2 regions of the Burkholderia sp. MSMB0856 genome follow, and region 2 is predicted to be linked to the other one. Evidence: predicted binding sites of a transcription regulator. Region 2 holds the regulator's gene; the other holds the start of a gene.

Region 1 (10,535 bases), 370 kb from region 2:
CTGCAGCGCTTCTTCCTCAACATCGCACCGTGGTGATGACGATGCAGCAGCCACTTTTCCACCGCTTCTCGTCGCGCGCGTCCCGTATGTCGCGCGTGCCTGCCGTCGCGCGGCTCGCCGCCGCGTTCGTGCTGGCGGCATGCGCGCTCGGCACGGCGCCCGCGCACGCGGAGCGCCTGAAGGACCTCGCGCAGATCCAGGGCGTGCGCGACAACCCGCTGATCGGCTATGGCCTCGTCGTCGGTCTCGACGGCACGGGCGACCAGACGATGCAGACGCCGTTCACGACGCAGACGCTCGCGAACATGCTCGCGAACCTCGGCATCTCGATCAACAACGGCTCGGCGAACGGTGGCACGTCGTCGCTGAACAACATGCAGCTGAAGAACGTCGCGGCCGTGATGGTCACCGCGACGCTGCCGCCGTTCGCGCGGCCGGGCGAGGCGCTCGACGTGACGGTCTCGTCGCTCGGCAACGCGAAGAGCCTGCGCGGCGGCACGCTGCTGCTCACGCCGCTGAAGGGCGCGGACGGCCAGGTGTACGCGCTCGCGCAGGGCAACATGGCGGTCGGCGGCGCGGGGGCGAGCGCGAACGGCAGCCGCGTGCAGGTGAACCAGCTCGCGGCCGGCCGGATCGTCGGCGGCGCGATCGTCGAGCGCTCGGTGCCGAACGCGATCGCGCAGATGAACGGCGTGCTGCAGCTGCAGCTGAACGACATGGACTACGGCACCGCGCAGCGGATCGTGTCCGCGGTCAATTCGAGCTTCGGCCCGGGCACCGCGACGGCGCTCGACGGCCGCACGATCCAGCTCGCCGCGCCGGCGGATTCCGCGCAGCAGGTCGCGTTCATGGCGCGCCTGCAGAACCTCGACGTGAGCCCGGACAAGGCCGCCGCGAAGGTGATCCTGAACGCGCGCACCGGCTCGATCGTGATGAACCAGATGGTCACGCTGCAAAGCTGCGCGGTCGCGCACGGCAACCTGTCGGTGGTCGTCAACACGCAGCCCGTGGTGTCGCAGCCGGGGCCGTTCTCGAACGGGCAGACGGTGGTCGCGCAGCAATCGCAGATCCAGCTGAAGCAGGACAGCGGCGCGCTGAAGATGGTGACGGCCGGCGCGAACCTCGCCGACGTCGTGAAGGCGCTGAACACGCTCGGCGCGACGCCGGCGGACCTGATGTCGATCCTGCAGGCGATGAAGGCGGCCGGCGCGCTGCGCGCCGATCTGGAGATCATCTAAATGGCAGCTACTCTCCCGAACGCAAACGACCTGACGCAGCGCTTCGCCCTCGACGTGCAGGGCTTCGACGCGCTGCGCGCGCAGGCGAAGCAGTCGCCGCAGGCCGGCGCGAAGGCGGTCGCGGGCCAGTTCGACGCGATGTTCACGCAGATGATGCTCAAGAGCATGCGCGACGCGTCGCCCGACGGCGGCCTGCTCGATTCGCACACGTCGAAGATGTACACGTCGATGCTCGACCAGCAGCTCGCGCAGCAGATGTCGAAGCGCGGGATCGGCGTGGCCGACGCGCTGATGAAGCAGCTGCTGCGCAACGCGGGGCAGGGCACGGGCGGCGACACGGCGGCCGACGCCGGCGCGGCCGGGCTCGGCGCGGTGGGCCTGGGTGCGGCCGGCTCGGGCACGTCGGGCAACGAAGGCAGCCTCGCCGCGATGAACGCGATGGCGCGGGCCTATGCGAACGCGGCGAACAACGGCGGGCTCGCCGGCGCGCGCGGCTACACGGCCGGCAGCGCGCTGACGCCGCCGCTGAAAGGCGCGAGCGGCGCGCAGGACGCCGACGCGTTCGTCGACCGGCTCGCCGCCCCGGCGCAGGCGGCGAGCGCGACCACCGGCATCCCGGCGCGCTTCATCGTGGGCCAGGCCGCGCTCGAATCGGGCTGGGGCAAGCGCGAGATCCGCGCGAGCGACGGCTCGACGAGCTACAACGTGTTCGGCATCAAGGCGAACAAGGGCTGGACGGGCCGCACGGTGTCGGCGCTGACGACAGAATACGTGAACGGCGCGCCGCGCCGCGTCGTCGCGAAGTTCCGCGCGTACGATTCGTACGAGCACGCGATGACCGATTATGCGAACCTGCTGAAGAACAACCCGCGCTACGCGGGCGTGCTGAGCGCGAGCCGCAGCGTCGAGGGCTTCGCGCACGGGCTGCAGAAGGCAGGCTACGCGACCGACCCGAACTACGCGAAGAAGCTGATCTCGATCATGCAGCAGATCGGCTGACGGGGCAGGGGCCGGAACGGCCCCGCCTGCCGCCCATGCTTGCAGTCTTACGGACCGCGCCCGGCACCCCGCCGCGCGCGGTTTCAACGTTTGCGCGAAAAAAACCGGCAATTCGATCTAAACTTTCGGTGAGCACTGCCGCTAAGTGTGTGAGACCTGCAACCGGGCCCTTGTTCTGGCCCGGTTTTACTGCGCACCGGTCGCCCGGGCGCCCATGAAAAGAAAACCGGCTAGCCATGAATATCGAAACGTCGACCGATCCGAGCCTGGATGCGGGCCATTCCGGGCCCGACTACGCCCGCCGCAATCCGCTGGAGATCGGCGTGCAGCTGCGCAACCTCGTGAACCGCGGCGACTTCCTGACCGTCCAGTACCCGGGCGGCCAGCTCGTCACGCGCCTGCTCGAGGTCGACGTCGGCGCGCGCACGTTCACGTTCGACTGGGGCGCGCTGTCCGAGCAGAACGCCGGCATCCTCGGCGCGTCGCATTGCACGTTCGCGGCGGCGCCCGAAGGCGTGCGCGTCGAATTCACCACGAGCACGCCGCGCGAGACGCGCTACGAGGGGCTGCCCGCGTTCGTCGCCGATTTTCCCGACGTGCTGATGTGCATCCAGCGCCGCGAGTATTTCCGCGTCGATGCGCCGATCGTCGATCCGTTCCTGTGCCGCGGCAAGCTGCCGGACGGCGAGAGCTTCGTGTTCGAGGTGCATAACCTGTCGCTGGGCGGCGTCGGGCTGCGCACGGCCGACGAGCGCGTCGAGGCGCTCGAGGTCGGCACGCTGCTGCCGGAGGTCGAGCTCGAGCTGACCGGCCACGGCAAGCTGTCGCTCGACCTGCGGCTCGTGTCGCAGCGTTCGACGCAGATGCCGAACGGTTCGCGGCGCTTCCAGCTCGGTTTTCGCTTCATGTCGCTGCCGGGCAGCGCGGAGAACACGCTGCAGCGCCTGATCACGCAGCTCGAGATGAAGCGCCGCTCGCTCGCGCGGGCCTGACGTAATCCCTCTCGCGGCCCCGCCCGGGGCCGCTTTCGCACCGGCGCCGGCGGCGTCCGCCCGGCGGCTCGACAGACGACGCGCACGCGCGCGTCGCACGCGCATTTTTCCCTCAATTTTTCCGATCCGCGGCCGTTATACCGGGAGTCACGCAACCCGGCGGCCGCAGCGCGGCCGGCTCATCAGGATCGCGCATGTCCAACACACTCATGAACCTCGGCGTCAGCGGCCTCAATGCCGCGCTCTGGGGCCTCACGACGACCGGTCAGAACATCAGCAACGCCGCCACGCCCGGCTATTCGGTCGAACGCCCGGTCTATGCCGAGGCGAGCGGCCAGTACACGTCGAGCGGCTACATGCCGCAGGGCGTGAACACCGTCACGGTGCAGCGGCAGTACAGCCAGTACCTGAGCGACCAGCTGAACAGCGCGCAGTCGCAGGGCGGCGCGCTGTCGACGTGGTATTCGCTCGTCGCGCAGCTGAACAATTACGTCGGCAGCCCGACGGCCGGGATCTCGACCGCGATCACCGGCTATTTCACCGGCTTGCAGAATGTGGCGAACAGCGCTGCCGATCCGTCGGTGCGGCAGACCGCGATCAGCAACGCGCAGATTCTCGCGAACCAGCTCAACGCGGCCGGCCAGCAGTACGACGCGCTGCGCCAGAGCGTGAATACACAGCTCACCAGCACGGTGTCGCAGATCAACACGTACACCGCGCAGATCGCGAAGCTGAACCAGCAAATCTCGGCGGCGAGCAGCCAGGGGCAGCCGCCGAACCAGCTGATGGACCAGCGCGACCTCGCGGTGTCGAACCTGTCGAGCCTCGCAGGCGTGCAGGTGGTGCGCAACGACAGCGGCTACAGCGTGTTCCTCGCGGGCGGCCAGCCGCTCGTCCTCGCCGACAAGAGCTATCAGCTCGCGGCCGTCACGTCGCCGTCCGATCCGAGCGAGCTGACCGTCGTGTCGCAGGGGATCGCCGGCGCGAACCCGCCAGGCCCGAACCAGGCGCTGCCGGATGCGTCGCTGTCGGGCGGCACGCTCGGTGGCCTGCTCGCGTTCCGCAGCCAGACGCTCAACCCCGCGCAGGCGCAACTCGGCGCGGTCGCGGCCAGCTTTGCCGCGCAGGTCAACGGGCAGAACGCGCTGGGCATCGATCTGTCCGGCAAGCCGGGCGGCAACCTGTTCACGGTGGCGGCCCCGGCCGTCTATTCGAATCAGGGCAACACCGGCAATGCATCGCTGTCCGTCTCGTTCGCCAATGCGTCGCAGCCGACGACGAGCGACTACACGCTGTCGTACGACGGCACGAACTACACGCTGACCGACCGCGCGAGCGGCACGGTGGTCGACCAGAAGGCGGGGCCGATGCCGCTTTCGCTCGGCGGGCTGAACTTCTCGTTCTCGTCCGGCGCGATGAATGCCGGCGACCAGTTCACCGTGCTGCCGACGCGCGGCGCGCTGACCGGTTTCGGCCTCGCGACGACGAGCGGCTCGGCGATCGCGGCCGCGTCGCCGGCCATCACGTCGGCGTCGAGCACCAACATCGGCACCGGCAAGATCGCGCTGAGCGGGGTGAGCGCAGGCTACCAGGTGCCGTCGACCAAGCTGACCTACGACGCGGCGACGAAGTCGCTGTCGGGCTTCCCGGTCGGCACCACGGTGACGATCCCGGGCACGCCGCCGACGTCGGTGACGATCGCCAGTCCGACCGACCCCGTGCCGTACGACCCGTCGACCGGTGCGGCGATGACGATGTCCGGGGCGGCCGCCGGGGCGATGAACGGCGTGACCGTCACGCTGTCGGGCACGCCGTCGGACGGCGATTCGTTCACGATCGGACCGTACGCGGGCGGCACGAGCGACGGCAGCAACGCGCTCGCGCTGTCGAAGCTCGTCAACGCGAAGACGCTCGGCGGCGGCACGACGACGCTCACGGGCGCCTATGCGAACTACGTGAACAACATCGGCAACGCCGCGAGCCAGCTCAAGTCGTCGAGCACCGCACAGACGGCGCTGGTCGGCCAGATCACGTCCGCGCAGCAGTCGGTGTCGGGCGTGAACCAGAACGAGGAGGCCGCGAACCTGATGCAGTACCAGCAGCTCTACCAGGCGAACGCGAAAGTGATCCAGACGGCGGCTTCGCTGTTCCAGACCGTGCTGGGCCTGTTCAGCTGAGCGGATTCGAGAGGATAGAAACGATGCGGATTTCCACGACCCAGTTCTACCAGCTGAACGTCGGCCAGATGAACGATCAGCAGGCCCAGCTCGCGCAGCTCTACCAGCAGATCTCGAGCGGCGTGAGCCTCACGACGCCGGCCGACAACCCGGTGGGCGCGGCGCAGGCCGTGCAGTTGTCGATGACGTCGGCCACGCTGTCGCAGTACGCGGCGAACCAGAGCACGGCGCTCGCGTCGCTGCAGGCCGAGGACCAGACGCTGCAGAACGTCGGCACCGTGCTCGGCAGCATCCAGTCGGTGATCGTGCGCGCTGGCGACGGTTCGCTCGCCGACAGCGACCGCGCGGCGCTCGCGACGCAGCTCGAGGGCTATCGCGACCAGTTGATGTCGCTCGCGAACGCGACGGACGGCGCGGGCAACTACCTGTTCGCCGGCTTCAAGAATGCGGCGGCGCCGTTCACGAAGAACGCGGCCGGCGGCATCAGCTACGTCGGCGATACGGGCACGCGCACGGTACAGATCGACGATTCGCGCAGCGTGCCGCAGGGCGACTCGGGCCTCGCGGTGTTCATGTCGGTGCAGGCGCTGGGCAGCTCGCCGGTCCAGGCGGCCGGCGCGAGCAACACGGGCACGGCGACCATCGGCAACGTCACGGTGACGGACCCGTCGGCCGCGACGAACGGCCATCAGTTCACGATCACCTTCGGCGGCACGGCGGCCGCGCCGACCTACACGGTGACCGACAATACGGCGTCGCCGCCGACGACCACGCCCGCGCAGGCCTACACGTCGGGCACCGCGATCGCGCTCGGCAGCGGGATGAAGGTGGCCGTGTCGGGCACGCCGGCGGTCAATGACACCTTTTCAGTCACGCCCGCGCCGCAGGCAAGTGGGGTCGACGTGTTCTCGACGCTCGATTCGATGATCACGGCGTTGAAGACGCCCGTCACCGGCAACCAGACGGCGAGCGCCGCGCTGTCGAACACGATGGGCACGGCCGCGACGAAGATCAACAATTCGATGCGCAACGTCACGACGGTGCTGGCGTCGGTCGGCGGCCGCGAGCAGGAAGTCAAGGCGATGCAGGCCGTCAACCAGACCGCGGCGCTGCAGACGACCAGCAACCTGTCGGACCTGACCAGCACCAACATGGTGACGACCATCAGCCAGTACCTGCAGGTGCAGAACGCGTTGAGCGGCGCGCAGAAGGCGTATGCGCAGTTGCAGAACATGTCGCTGTTCCAGTACATCAATCCGTGATCCCCACGACATCCGCCGCGATGTGAGCGCCCGCTTACATCGTGGCGGGCTCAGGCCGGCCGCCGTCGGCCTTCATCGGCGCGATCGTGCCGTCCGGCACCCCGCCCGGCGGGCACGACCACGGCGCCGCACCGCACCACCGCCGCGCCGGCGGTTCGCGCTTGCCAGCCCCATTTCCGCTCCGTAAACTCGCGCCAGATTCCAGACCGGCGCACCGTCCGCAGCCGGCGTTCGACAGGAGCCCTTTTCCCCATGTCCGATTCCTACTTCCCGCGCTGGCGGGTGCAACCGACCGGCGCCGCCTCGCGCGTGGTCGGCCCCGACGAACGCCTCGCGTGGCCGCAGATGGTCGCGATGGGCGTGCAGCACGTCGTCGCGATGTTCGGCTCGACCGTGCTCGCGCCGCTGCTGATGGGCTTCGACCCGAACCTGTGCATCTTCATGTCGGGCATCGGCACGCTGCTGTTCTTCGTGCTGGTCGGCGGCCGCGTGCCGAGCTACCTCGGTTCGAGCTTCGCGTTCATCGGCCTCGTGATCGCGGTGACGGGCTACGGCGGCAGCGGCCCGAACCCGAACATCCCCGTCGCGCTCGGCGGGATCGTCGCGTGCGGCGTCGTGTACGTCGCGCTCGGCGCGCTGGTGCAGGCGATCGGCACGCGCTGGATCGAGACGCTGATGCCGCCCGTCGTCACCGGCGCGGTGGTCGCGGTGATCGGGCTGAACCTGGCGCCGATCGCGGTCAAGGGCGTGTCGGCATCGACCTTCGACTCGGTGATGGCGCTCGTCACGGTGCTGTGCGTCGGCGGCGTCGCGGTGTTCGCGCGCGGGATGATGCAGCGCCTGCTGATCCTCGTCGGGCTGGTGATCGCGTACGTGATCTATGCGATCGCGACCAACGGGATGGGCCTCGGCAAGCCGGTCGATTTCTCGATCGTCGCGCATGCCGCGTGGTTCGGCGTGCCGAGCTTCCGTGCGCCGGTCTTCGATCCGCACGCGATGCTGATGCTCGCGCCGATCGCGGTGATCCTGGTCGCGGAGAACCTCGGCCACATCAAGGCGGTGAGCGCGATGACGGGCACCAACCTCGACCGCTACGTCGGCCGCGCGTTCATCGGCGACGGGCTCGCGACGATCGTGTCGGGCAGCGTCGGCGGCACGGGCGTGACCACCTACGCGGAGAACATCGGCGTGATGGCCGTCACGCGGATCTATTCGACGCTGGTGTTCGCGATCGCCGCGCTGATCGCGATCGGGCTGGGCTTCTCGCCGAAGTTCGGCGCGGTGATCCAGACGATTCCGGGCCCGGTGCTCGGCGGCGTGTCGATCGTCGTGTTCGGGCTGATCGCGGTGACGGGCGCGCGGATCTGGGTCGTCAACAAGGTCGACTTCTCCGACAACCGCAACCTGATCGTCGCGGCCGTCACGCTGGTGCTCGGCGCCGGCGACTTCTCGCTGAAGTTCGGCGGCTTCGGGCTTGGCGGGATCGGCACGGCGACGTTCGGCGCGATCATCCTGTACGCGATCCTGCGCAAGGAAAAGGAACCGGGCCCGGTGGTCTGACCTTGGCAGCGGGCGGTGCAACGCCGCCCGCCGGCACGTAGTTACGCGCCGATATTCGACTGCGCCTGCAGCCACGCGCAGAATTGCGCGACGAGCGCATCGCCGGCCGGCGCGCCCGGCGCGATCCACCAGTAGCTGCGCGTCGCGATGCGCGGCCCGGGCAGCGGCATCACGAGGCGGCCGCTCGCGAGCTCGTCGTCGATCAGCGGCAGCGGGCCGAGCGCGACGCCCAGCCCGTCGACGGCCGCCTGCAGCGCCAGGTAGAAGTGATCGAACGACTGCCGCTTGCGCCCCTTCATCGTCACGCCGGCCGCCGCGAACCAGTCGCGCCAACCTTCCGGCCGCGTGTCCGAATGCAGCAGCACGTGCCGCGCGAGCTCGTCCGCTCGGGCGATCGGCGCGCGCTTGAGCAGCGCGGGGCTGCAAACCGGAATCACGCTTTCGTCGAGGAAGTGGCCGCTCGTGCAGTTCGGCCAGGGGCCGGGGCCGCGGCGGATCGCGACGTCGAAACCGTCGAGCATGTCGAGCGGCGCGTTCGACGTGGACAGCTTCAGCTCGACGTTCGGCACGTCGCGCTGGAACCGCGACAGGCGCGGCAGCAGCCATTTCATCGCGAAGGTCGGCAGCGCATTGATGCGCAGCACGCGCGCGGCACCGGTGTTGCGCAGCTGCTCGGTGGCGAGCGCGATGCTGTCGAACGCGGCACGGACGGTATCCAGATAGCGGCGGCCTTCGTCGGTGAGCTTCACGCGCTTGCCGTAGCGGTGGAACACCGGCTTGCCGAGCCACGCCTCGAACCCGGCGATCTGCCGGCTGATGGCACCGTGAGTCACATGCAGCTCGTCGCCGGCGGCGCTGAAGCTTTCGTGTCGTGCCGCTGCTTCAAAGGCCCGAAGCGCGGAAAAGGGCGGGAGGTCGCGTGCCATGCTTGTGATTCTAGATCACAAGGGCGCGTCGATAAAATCGTTTTGCCGGGGTCCGGAACGGGGGTAATCTCGGGACACCGTTTGATGAGGACCCCCATGCAATCCGTTTCTCCGCCGCCCGCCGCATCCCCGCGCCGGATCGGCCTCGCCGAGCTGTTCACCGGCTTCCTGTCGCTCGGCCTGATGTCGTTCGGCGGCGCGCTGCCGTTCGCGCGGCGCACGATCGTCGACGAGCGCAAATGGCTCACCGCCGACGAATTCACCGATCTGCTCGGGCTGTGCCAGTTCCTGCCGGGCGGCAACGTGATCAACCTGTCGGTCGCCGTCGGCATGCGCTTTCGCGGCGTCGCGGGCGCGTTCGCCGGCATTCTCGGGCTGATCGCGGGCCCGACGCTCGTGGTCGTCGCGCTCGGCGTGCTGTATGCGAAGACGCAGGGCGATCCGCGCGTGCAGCACCTGTTCGGCGGGCTTGCCGCCGCGGCCGCGGGCCTGCTCGTCGCGATGGCCGTGAAGGTCGTGAAACCGCTGCTGCACGCGCCGCGCACCGCGGCCGGCATCGCGGCGCTCGCGTTCGTCGCGATCGCGGTGCTGCGCATTCCGCTCCTGACCACGATGCTGGTGCTGACGCCCCTGAGCATCTGGCTCGCGTCGCGGCGGCGCGATACGCCGGCACCGCAGCACGCCGCCGCGCGCGACGGAGGCCGGTCATGAACGACACGCTGATCGCGATCGCGACGATCTTCAGCCAGCTTTCGCTGCTCGCATTCGGCGGCGGCAACACGATCCTGCCGGAGATGCAGCGGCAAGTCGTCGACGTGCACCACTGGATGAGCGCGCACGAATTCACCGCGCTGTTCGCGCTCGCGCAGGCCGCGCCGGGGCCGAACATGATGATCGTGTCGCTGGTCGGCTGGCACGTGGCCGGCTGGGCCGGGCTGCTGGTCGCGTCGATCGCGAAGTTCGGGCCGTCGTCGCTCGTCACGGTGCTGGCGCTGCACGCGTGGGAGCGCTTTCGCGACCGGCCGTGGCGCCGCTACGTGCAGCAGGGGCTGATGCCGGTCACGGCCGGGCTCGTCGCGGCCAGCGCGGTGCTGATCTCGGAAGCGTCGAACCGCACCGCGATCCAGTGGGGCATCACCGCCGCATGCGCGGTGCTCGCGTGGCGCACGCGCATCCATCCGCTATGGCTGCTCGCGGCCGGCGCGCTGATCGGGCTCACCGGCATCGGCCAGTGAGCGAAGGACAAGCTGTCTCCCGTCCCGCATACTGGCGCGAATATTCACGGGAGGATCGATGGATCTCGACGGCGCCAGCCGCAATCTCACTGTCGCCGCGTTGCTCACGCTGTCCGGCGGCTACCTCGACGCGTACACGTACGTCG
Region 2 (10,535 bases):
GGGCCGTCCTTCTGCACGCCGATGTACGAAGCCTGCTCGTCCGACAGCACGGACAGGTTTGCGCCGATGCGCGCGAGGTGCAGGCGCGCGACCTTTTCATCGAGATGCTTCGGCAGCACGTACACCTTGTTCTCGTACTGTTCGCCGCGCGTGAAGAGTTCGATCTGCGCGAGCGTCTGGTTCGCGAACGAGTTCGACATCACGAACGACGGGTGGCCGGTCGCGCAGCCGAGGTTCACGAGGCGGCCTTCGGCCAGCAGGATCACGCGCTTGCCGTCCGGGAAGATGATGTGGTCGACCTGCGGCTTGATGTTTTCCCACTGATACTGGCGCGTCGACGCGACGTCGATTTCCGAGTCGAAGTGGCCGATGTTGCAGACGATCGCGTTGTGGCGCATCGCCTTCATGTGATCGTGGTTGATCACGTGGTAGTTGCCGGTCGCCGTCACGAAGATGTCGGCCTTGTCGGCCGCGTATTCCATCGTCACGACGCGGTAGCCTTCCATCGCCGCCTGCAGCGCGCAGATCGGATCGATTTCGGTGACCCACACGGTCGCGCCCAGGCCGCGCAGCGATTGCGCGCAGCCCTTGCCCACGTCGCCGTAGCCCGCGACGACCGCGACCTTGCCCGCAATCATCACGTCGGTCGCGCGCTTGATGCCGTCGACGAGCGACTCGCGGCAGCCGTACAGGTTGTCGAACTTCGACTTCGTGACCGAATCGTTCACGTTGAACGCCGGGAACGGCAGGCGGCCGTCCTTTTCCATCTGGTACAGGCGGTGCACGCCGGTCGTGGTTTCTTCGGTCACGCCCTTGATGTGCGCGAGGCGCGTCGAGTACCAGGTCGGATCGGCGTCGAGGTGCTTCGCGATCGACTTGAAGAGCGCGACTTCTTCCTCGTTGGTCGGCTTCGCGATCACCGAACGGTCCTTCTCGGCCTTCGAGCCGAGGATCAGCAGCAGCGTTGCGTCGCCGCCGTCGTCCAGGATCATGTTCGCGAATTCGCCGTTCGGCCATTCGAAGATGCGGTGCGAGAATTCCCAGTATTCGTCGAGCGACTCGCCCTTGAACGCGAACACCGGCGTGCCGGCTTCGACGATCGCGGCAGCGGCGTGGTCCTGCGTCGAGAAGATGTTGCACGACGCCCAGCGGACATCGGCGCCGAGCGCCTTCAGCGTCTCGATCAGCACGCCGGTCTGGATCGTCATGTGCAGCGAACCTGCGATGCGCGCGCCCTTCAGCGGCTGCTGCGCCTTGTATTCGTCGCGGATCTGCACGAGGCCCGGCATTTCGGTCTCGGCGATGTTCAGCTCCTTGCGGCCCCAGCCGGCAAGCGCCATGTCGGCGACGATGTAATCCTTGGAAGCTTGCGAATCGATAATGGCGTTCATCACGCCCTCCTTTCTAAAAAAGTTCTAGAAATTGGTGACGTGAGCGCCGTTCAGGAAGCGGGGCCGGCGCGAATGTTGCCGCACGGCTGCTTGGTGAAGCTTTCCGAGCCTGGCGGACGCAGGATGGTCCGTCGCAACGCTCCTCGGGAAGCGGGAGGGATTGTAGCAAATCGGCGCGGGAAATGCGCGTCGCGCGCCACGCACCGCGCGCGGCGTCGGCGCGCGCGGGCGCTATGAAAGGGTCAGTTCTCGGCGCCGACCCAAGCCTGTTCGCGCAACCGCGCGCGCAGGCGCGCGACGGCCTGGCTGTGCAGCTGGCACACGCGCGACTCGCTGACCTCGAGCACCGCGCCGATCTCGCGCAGGTTCAGCCCGCGCTCGTAGTACAGCGACATCAGCAGTTTCTCGCGCTCGGGCAGCCGCTCGATCGCTTCGACGAGCGCCTCGCGCAGGTGTTCGTCGAGCAGCGACGACAACGGATCGGCGTGATCGACGCGATAGCGGTCGAGGAACGGCTCGTCGTCGGCCGCGCGATCGAAATCCTCGTAGTAGATGAGCTGGCTGCCGTGCAGGTCCTGCAGCATCCCTTGATATTCGTCGAGCGGCATCTTCAGGTGCTGTGCGATCTCGGTCTCGCTCGCCGAGCGGCCGAGATGCTGCTCGACCTGGTGCACCGCGTGCTCGACCTCGCGCGACGTCTTGCGCAGGCTGCGCGGCAGCCAGTCGTTGCTGCGCAGTTCGTCGAGCATCGCGCCACGGATGCGCTGGGTCGCGTAGGTCTCGAACTGCGCGCCCTGGTCTTCCTTGTAGCGGCCGGCCGCGTCCATCAGGCCGATCATGCCGGCCTGGATCAGGTCGTCGAGATCGACGCTCGCCGGCATCTTCGCGACGAGCTGCAGCCCCAGGCGCCGCACGAGCGGCGCGTATTGCGCGAGCACGTCGGCCTGGGTCATCTTTCCTTGAGCGTTGTACATCATGGCTCTCTCCTTCCGGTGGCGCTCACGCGGCGTGTGCCGCACCCGCCTCGTACGACGGCTTGCCGCCCGCATGCACGGCGCGGCCGGCGCCCGATCGCGGGCGCATCGGCCAGTACAGCAGGTCGGCGGCGATCTGCCGGTAATCGCGCGCCGCAACCGACGACGGGAACGCGTCGACCGCGGTATGCATCAGGTCGCGTGCATGCTCGACGAGCGGATCGGCGCTCACGCAGCCGGCGTCGGCGATCGACACCGTCAGGTAGCGGCTCGCGACGCCCGCGAGGTTGTCGAATGCGGTCCTGGCGTCGGCATGGCTGCCGACGTGATTGGTCAGCACGCGGAACTGCGCGACCGCGTGCGCGAAATGCAGGCGCTTCATGCACGCATACGCCTCGGTGATCGCCTGCGCGGCGACCCGCGTGACGATCAGCACGTCGTGCGCCTCGCGCGCGAGCGGGGAGAACGTGCCGTCGGCACCGAGTTGCGCGTCGACCAACACGATGTCGGCCTGGCCGTCGACGAAGTCGCTCAGTTGCGAATCGCTGTAGCCGTCCCGCGCGGCCGCGCACAGGCCGAACCCGGCGGCGACGCGCGTGCGTTCGCCGTCGCGCAGCCAGGCGCCCGCGAGCGTCGCCGTGGCCGAATGCACGTCGGCGCGCTCGTCGACGACGAGCACGTCCTTGCCGAGCGCGGTCAGCGCGGCCGCGACGTTCACGACGGTCGTCGTGCAGCCGACGCCCGCCGGCCCGCCCGTCACCGCGACGATGCGCGACGCGCGCCCGGCCAGCAGGCGCCGCAGCCCTTCGGCCTGATCGATGATCCGTTTATCCAAATCGCACCTCGTGCAGCTCGGCGGTGGAACGTGCGGTCAGTGCGGAAAGCAGCGTCGGCATGTCCTCGTCTTGCGGCACGAAGGGCGAGCCGTCGCGCGGCACACAGAACGCGCTCTTCAGCAGGAACCGGGTCGATGCGACGTACAGGTTTTCCGGCACTTTCTGGCCGGTCGACACGTAATGGACCGGCAGCTTGTAGCGGATCACCGTGTCGAGCACGCCGCCGAGGTGGGTCGCCTCGTCGAGCTTGGTCAGGATGCAGCCGGCGAGATCGGGATACTCGGCCGCGCTGCGGTAGGCCTGGACGACCTCGTTGAGCGTGTCGCCGTGGCTCGTCGCGTTGAGCAGCAGCAGGCGCTGCACCGGCGCGTTCGCGCCGTGCAGCATCGCGATCTGGTCGGACAGCGCGCGGTCGCGCTGGCTCATGCCGATCGTGTCGATCAGCACGATGTGCTTGTTGCGCAGCTCGGACAGCGCGAGCTCGAGATCGCCCGCATCCTTCACCGCGTGCACGGGCACGCCGAGGATCTTGCCGAAGATGCGCAGCTGCTCGTGGCCGCCGATCCGGTAGCTGTCGGTGGTCAGGAGCGCGACCTTGCTCGCGCCGAAGCGCATCACGCAGCGCGCGGCGAGCTTCGCCGTGGTGGTCGTCTTGCCGACGCCGGTCGGCCCCATCAGCGCGAACACGCCGCCGCGCTCCATCAGCGCGTCTTCGCTCTCGAGCACCGGCAGGTTCGCGGCGAGCACCGACTGCGCCCATTCGGCGGCCTGCTCGAAGGTTTGCGCGTCGTCGCCGGACGGCAGGTTGTCGACCAGCATGCGCACCAGTTGCGCGGAGAAGCCGGCCGAGAACAGGTGCCTGGTCAGCGCGCCGTGCACCGGGCTGCGGCGCTGGCGGTCGTGCCACATCAGGCTGTCGAACTGCTCTTCCATCATCCCGCGCATCGCGCCGAGCTCGTGCATCACCGTATCGTTGACGATGCTCTCGATGCGCGTCTTCACAGCGTCGGCCACCGCGGCCGCCGCTTCCGCGGACAGGCGCGTGCGTTCGGCCGGCTTCGCGGTGCTCGCTTCGCTCTGGCGGGTCATCGGCGCGGCGGCCGACGGCATCCGGCGTTCGGCGTCGCGCACGATGTCGCGCGCCCAGCCGGCCGGCGTCGCGGACGCGGCGTCCTGCTGCGCGCGCGCCGGTGCCTGCGGCGCGGCCGGTGCGGCCTGCGCGCGGGCGATCAGCGCTTCGCGCTGCTGGGTCAGGCGCTTCGCGTGCTCGACGAGCCACGGCGCGGGTTCGGACGCTGCCGCCGGCGTGCCGGCAGCGGGCGCAGGCGCGACCGGCGCGTTCGATGCCGCGTCCATGCCGGCGTCGAAGGCGGCCGCTTCGGCTGCCGGCTTCGTCGCTTCGGCGCTTGCGCCGAACACCGACGAGAACACGTCCGGCAGGCCGCCTTCGCCCGCCGCATACGGATTGACGGCCGGGCGCGCGAGCGCGGCACCCGGGCGCGACACGATGCCCGGGACGGCCGCGGCCGGCACGGATTCCGGCGCGCGCGGCGCGACGGTGCGTGCCCGGACGGCGGCCGGCGGCGTGACCGCAGCGAGATCCGAATCGGCGAGTGCGACGATTTCGACGCTGCCGTCATCGAGCGTGCGGTTCGACAGCACGACGGCGTCGGCGCCGAGTGCCTCGCGCACGAGGCGAAGCGCGTCGCGGCTGGTCGCGCCGGTGAATTTGCGAATGTTCAAGCGGAACCCCCGATGACGTTAACGACTTTGATCGTGCGCGTGTCCGGCACTTCGGCATACGACAGCACTTTCAGTTGCGGCAGGCTGCGGCGCAGGAAACGCGCGAGCATCGCGCGCAGCGCATGCTGCACCAGCAGCACCGGCGGCAGCCCGAGATTCTGTTGACGCAGCATCGCCTGTTGCGTGCCGGTCAGAAGGTTGTGCGCGAGGCCGGGCTCGAGGCCCGGGTTCGCGCCGGTGGCGAGCGCCTGCGACAGCACCCGCTCGAGATTCGAATCGAGGCCCATCACCTGCATCTCGCCCGAGCCCGGATACCACTGCTGCGTGATCGCACGGCCGAGCGACAGCCGCACCGCGGCGGTGATCTCGTACGCGTCGCCGCGGCCCGCGTGTTCGGACACGGCCTCGAGGATCGTGCGCATGTCGCGGATCGGCACGCCTTCCTCGAGCAGGTTCTGCAGCACTTTCTGCAGCGTCGTCAGCGAGATCGTCTTCGGCACGAGGTCCTCGACGAGCGACGGCGCATCCTTGCCGGTGCGCTCGACCAGCGCCTGCACTTCCTGGCGGCCGAGCAGTTCGGCCGCGTGCTGGACGACCAGATGGTTCAGGTGCGTCGCGACGACCGTGCTCGCATCGACGACCGTGTAGCCGTACACCTGCGCCTGCTCGCGCATCGCGACGTCGATCCACACGGCGGGCAGCCCGAATGCCGGATCCTGCGTCACGGCGCCCGGCAGCGCGGCCGTCACCTGGCCCGGGTTGATCGCGAGCCACTGGCCCGGGAACACTTCGCCCGCGCCGATCTCGACGCCCTTCAGCGCGATCCGGTACGCGTTCGGCCGCAGTTCGAGGTTGTCGCGGATGTGGATCACCGGCGGCAGGAAGCCGATCTCCTGCGCGAATTTCTTGCGGATGCTCTTGATGCGCTTGAGCAGTTCGCCGTCGCTGTTCTTGTCGACGAGCGGAATCAGCCGGTAGCCGACTTCGAGGCCGAGCGGATCGATCAGTTGCACGTCGTCCCAGGTCGCCTCGTGGCTGTCGCCCGGCAGCGCGGCGGGCGGTGCGATCTCGGTCACGTCGCCGGCCGCCACGCGGGCCGCCGCGCGGCGGACTTGCGTGCGGGCAAGCCAGATCGCGCCGCCGCCGAGCGCGAGGAACGCAAAGTGCGGCATGCCCGGGATCAGCCCCATCAGCACGATGATCGCGCCGGTGATGGTCAGCACGCGCGGGTTGGTGAACAGCTGGCCGGTGATCTGCGTGCCGATGTCCTCGTCGGTCGCGACCCGCGACACGATCACGCCGGCCGCCGTCGAGATCACGAGCGACGGGATCTGCGCGACGAGGCCGTCGCCGATCGTCAGCAGCGTGTAGTTGGTGCCGGCCGCCGCGAACGACATGTCGTGCTGCACCATCCCGACGATCAGCCCGCCGATCACGTTGATCGCCATGATGATCAGGCCCGCGATCGCGTCGCCGCGCACGAACTTCGACGCGCCGTCCATCGAGCCGTAGAACTCGGCTTCCTGCGACACGGCGAGGCGCCGCTTGCGTGCCTGCTCTTCGTTGATGAGGCCCGCGTTCAGGTCGGCGTCGATCGCCATCTGCTTGCCCGGCATCGCGTCGAGCGTGAAGCGCGCGGACACTTCGGCGATCCGCCCCGCGCCCTTCGTGATCACCATGAAGTTGATGATCATCAGGATCACGAAGACAACGATGCCGACCGCGAAGTTGCCGCCGACGAGGAAGTGGCCGAACGCCTCGATCACCTGGCCGGCCGCGTCGGGGCCGGTGTGGCCCTCGAGCAGCACGACGCGCGTCGACGCGACGTTCAGCGACAGGCGCAGCAGCGTCGAGAACAGCAGCACGCTCGGGAACGCCGCGAAGTCGAGCGGCTTCATCGTGTACATGCTGACGAGCAGCACCATCACCGACAACGCGATGTTGAACGTGAACAGCAGATCCAGCAGCATCGGCGGCAGCGGCAGGATCATCATCCCCAGGATCATGCAGATGAGGATCGGGCCCGCGAGCGCGCGCAGGTTGGTGCCGGCGAACGGATTCTGGCGTTTGGCGAACAGGCCGGTGGTCGGGGTGCTCATGCTGCGTTTCCTTGCTTGCCGAGCGTGTCTTCGGCTTCTTCACGCTCGTCGTCGGCCGATACCGACGACCCCTTGTCGAGTTCCGCCGGCACGTCGAGATCGACCGGCGCGGCCGGGAAGTCGCCGCCTTCCGAGCGGAAGCGCTTCAACTGGTAGACCCACGCGAGCACTTCGGCGACGGCCGAGTACAGCGAGCCGGGAATCTCGCGTTCGAGTTCGACGTTGTGATACAGCGCACGCGCGAGCGGCGGCGCTTCGAGCAGCGGCACGTTGTGCTCGGCCGCGAGCTCGCGGATGCGCGCGGCGACGAGGTTCACGCCCTTCGCGACGACCTTCGGCGCGCGCATCTCGCCGTCCGTGTACTGCAGCGCGACGGCGAAGTGCGTCGGGTTCGTGACGACCACGTCGGCCTTCGGCACGGCGGCCATCATCCGGCGCCGCGCGATCGCGCGCTGCTGCTGGCGGATGCGGCCCTTCACGTGCGGATCGCCTTCGTTCTCGCGATGCTCGCGCTTCACTTCTTCCTTCGTCATGCGCAACTTCTTGTTGTACTGCCAGATTTGGTAAGGCACATCGAGCGCGGCGACCACCAGCATCCCGGCGACCGTCGTGCCGCAGCACACGGCGACCAGGTGCATCGCATCGGCGAGCGCCGAGCCGAGCGGCTGGGTCGCGAGGCCGAGCAGCTCGTCCTTGCTGCGCCAGATCGCGATCCCGCCGATCCCGCCGACGACAAGCGTCTTCGCGAGCGACATCCCGAGCTGGATCGGCCCCTGGATCGAGAACATCCGGCCGAGGCCGGAGATCGGGTTCAGGCGGTCGAACTTGAGTTCGAAGGTCTTCTGCGAGATCAGCCAGCCGCCGAGCGCCATCGGCGCGAGCAGCGCGGCGAGGCCGGTGAGCGCGAGGATCGGCAGCAGCGCGGCGAGACCTTCGACGCTCGCGCTGCCGGCCGCCGACAGCATCCGGTGCGTGTCGAACGCGGTCGCGCGATCGAACGCGAACGCGCCGCGCAGCATCGTCTGGAGATGGGCGCCCGACGGACCCGCGAGCAGCCACGCGCCGTAGAACCCGGCCGCGAGCAGCGCGAACGAAGCCAGTTCGCGCGAACGCGCGACCTGCCCCTCCTCGCGCGCCTTCTCGCGGCGTCTCGGAGTGGCGGCTTCGGTTCTGTCGAGATCGCTCTCGTCTGCCACGGTGCCTCCAGTCGGGTACGGCGAAATGCCGCTTTCCAGTGACACCGATTATTCATGCGCACGTCAAACGCCGATCGGTCGAGCAAAGCCGGGAAAGGGGGGTATTTCGGGGAATCGGGCGAGCCGGTGCGGCGGGAGGTCGCGGGCAGGCGCGGCGCGCCGGGAGGCGGTGGAAACCGCGTTCGCGGGCGGGCGCGGTGAGGCGTGTGAGGGGATGAAGCGGGGAAGCGGGAGATCGAGGCGGCCGTGGAACGATCGTCGGCCCGCCCCGACGCGACGGCGTCGCGCGTCGGGGCGGGCGGCGCTCAGATCACCGGGATCGGATCCGAGCCGAAACGGTTCGGGCCGTTGGTGCCGCGCGAGCACATCCACACGAGCAGCAGGATCCCGCCGACGATCGGAATGAACGCGATCAGCAGGAACCAGCCGGAGCGGCCCGTATCGTGCAGGCGGCGGACGGTGACCGCGAGGCTCGGCAGCACCAGCGCGAGCGACACGACGGCCGCGACGATCATCAGCAGCAGCGAAAGTGCGCTCGCGTCGCGCCCCGCCATCGTGAGCACCTGGCAGACGATCGACACGACGCTGGTCAGCAACGCGAAATACCAGTATTCGGCACGGCGCGCGCGGCCTTCGAATTTCGCATATTGATTGAGTGCGGAACGAACGGCTTCGGTGAAATTCATTTTATTGCCCTCATGTTTTATATCGGCGACCCCGGAAACAACGCGGGCATTATAAGTTTGAATTTCCGGGCATTGCATCTCTTTTCGCGTGCCGACCGGCTCGCATGCGGGCTCCGGCATAACAGGAGCGGCTTCAGCGACGGAACGCTGCATCGCCTGCGGGCATGTCACGTCATTTTTATAATCGCGACGTCCCGGCATAAACGACGGCCAGATAATCCATGACTTGATTACACCAGCATGAAACGCGCCGCGATCGATAATCGAATCGATCGTTCGGCGCGCATTTACCGGCCGACCGGGAATATTGCCGGGCGTCACGCACGCACGTCGGGAACGGCGCGTCCCGGCCGGCGTTCGCGCTAGCCCGCCGCCGCCTGCTCCAGCACATGGAGATCGAGTTTCTTCATCTTCATCACCTGCGCCATCACGCGCTCGGCGCGTGCCGGATCGCCCGCCATCAGTTCGGCCATCTGCACGGGCACCACTTGCCACGACACGCCGAAACGGTCGCGCAGCCAGCCGCACTGCTGCGCGCGCTCGTCGCCGCCGTCGGACAGGGCCGTCCAGTAGCGGTCGATCTCCTGCTGGTCGCGGCAGTTGACGACGAACGACACGGCCGGCGTGAGCGGAAACGCCGGGCCGCCGTTCAGCGCGAGAAACGCCTGCCCGTCCAGTTCGAACGACACCGTCATCACCGCGCCCTCGGCCTGCCCGGACGCCTGCGCACCGGACTTGCCGTAGCGGGCGACGTTCAGGATCCGCGCGTCGTCGAACACCGACACGTAGAAGCGGGCGGCCGCCTCGGCGTCGCGGTCGAACCACAGAAACGGCGTGATGCGTTGAATACGCTGGCTCATGGCGTTGTCTCCTCGATGTCGTGCCGGCACCGGTGCCGGTCTTATATCGTAGGCGCTGTGCCGGCACGGCGCGGCCGCCCGATGCGTAGTGCGTCGCCGCCGGCGAAGGCGAAAAAAAGGGGGCGATCGCTCGCCCCCTTTCCTGCCGCCGCCGTGCGTGCGCGGTCAGAACGCGACGTAAGGCTGCGCGCCGCCGCTGCCGGTCCGGTCCATCCCGAAGTAGATCGTCTTGCCGTAGAAGTGCGGCATGCCGAGATCGAGCCAGCCAGCCGCGCCGAACGGGCCGGCGATATCGTTGAACGCGAACGTCGACGAATTCGCGAACAGCACATCGGCGTTCGCGACGGGCATCGACACGCCGCCCGACACACCGTTCTTGCCGGTCAGCGTCGCCGTATAGGTGGTCGTCGACGACGGGCAGTAGAACTGCGTATTGGTCGAGCAGGCCTTCTGCGACGAATCGTTGAAGAAGTACGCGTTCGAGCCCGTATCGAAGAACGCAGTCACGTTTCCGCCAAGGAACGTCGCATCGACGTCGCCCGTCGTCGTCGACGTCAGCACCGTCGACGCCCCGAGCGCGTTGTTGCTCTGCGTATTGATCCCGAACGTCAGCAGGCCCGTCGCGCTGCCCTGCCCGCTGCTCGAGATGTTCGGCATCTGCACGATCACGCCGTTGTTGTCGGTCGTGAAGCGATGGACCGGGTTGGCCACCTGCTGCGCAACCGGCACCAGCGCCACCGCGCAGCTCGA

Evidence for each region. The regulator FliA, encoded in region 2, starts transcription of late flagellar genes. The targets are predictions, from matches to a motif close to CTAAAGTTTNNNNNNNNNNNGCCGNTA.
Region 1: flgK (flagellar hook-associated protein FlgK) is a predicted target of FliA. The motif match lies at 3,341-3,367, and genes of this name have one in related genera.

The regions. Positions count from the first base shown of each region.
Region 1 covers NZ_CP013427.1:3,299,930-3,310,464, reverse strand. Annotated here, with positions in the region: gene flgH (flagellar basal body L-ring protein FlgH) at 1-36, shown strand, start outside; gene WS87_RS16700 (flagellar basal body P-ring protein FlgI) at 42-1,238, shown strand; gene flgJ (flagellar assembly peptidoglycan hydrolase FlgJ) at 1,239-2,237, shown strand; gene WS87_RS16690 (flagellar brake protein) at 2,474-3,229, shown strand; gene flgK (flagellar hook-associated protein FlgK) at 3,424-5,406, shown strand; gene flgL (flagellar hook-associated protein FlgL) at 5,430-6,668, shown strand; gene WS87_RS16675 (solute carrier family 23 protein) at 6,921-8,228, shown strand; gene WS87_RS16670 (transcriptional regulator GcvA) at 8,270-9,154, opposite strand; gene WS87_RS16665 (chromate transporter) at 9,251-9,865, shown strand; gene WS87_RS16660 (chromate transporter) at 9,862-10,389, shown strand; gene WS87_RS16655 (YoaK family protein) at 10,448-10,535, shown strand, end outside.
Region 2 covers NZ_CP013427.1:206,422-216,956, reverse strand. Annotated here, with positions in the region: gene ahcY (adenosylhomocysteinase) at 1-1,391, opposite strand, end outside; S-adenosyl-L-homocysteine riboswitch at 1,426-1,542, opposite strand; gene WS87_RS01940 (RNA polymerase sigma factor FliA) at 1,634-2,368, opposite strand; gene WS87_RS01935 (MinD/ParA family ATP-binding protein) at 2,391-3,200, opposite strand; gene flhF (flagellar biosynthesis protein FlhF) at 3,193-4,944, opposite strand; gene flhA (flagellar biosynthesis protein FlhA) at 4,941-7,043, opposite strand; gene flhB (flagellar biosynthesis protein FlhB) at 7,040-8,239, opposite strand; gene WS87_RS34655 (DUF805 domain-containing protein) at 8,545-9,246, opposite strand; gene WS87_RS01910 (VOC family protein) at 9,288-9,785, opposite strand; gene WS87_RS01905 (DUF3443 domain-containing protein) at 9,951-10,535, opposite strand, start outside.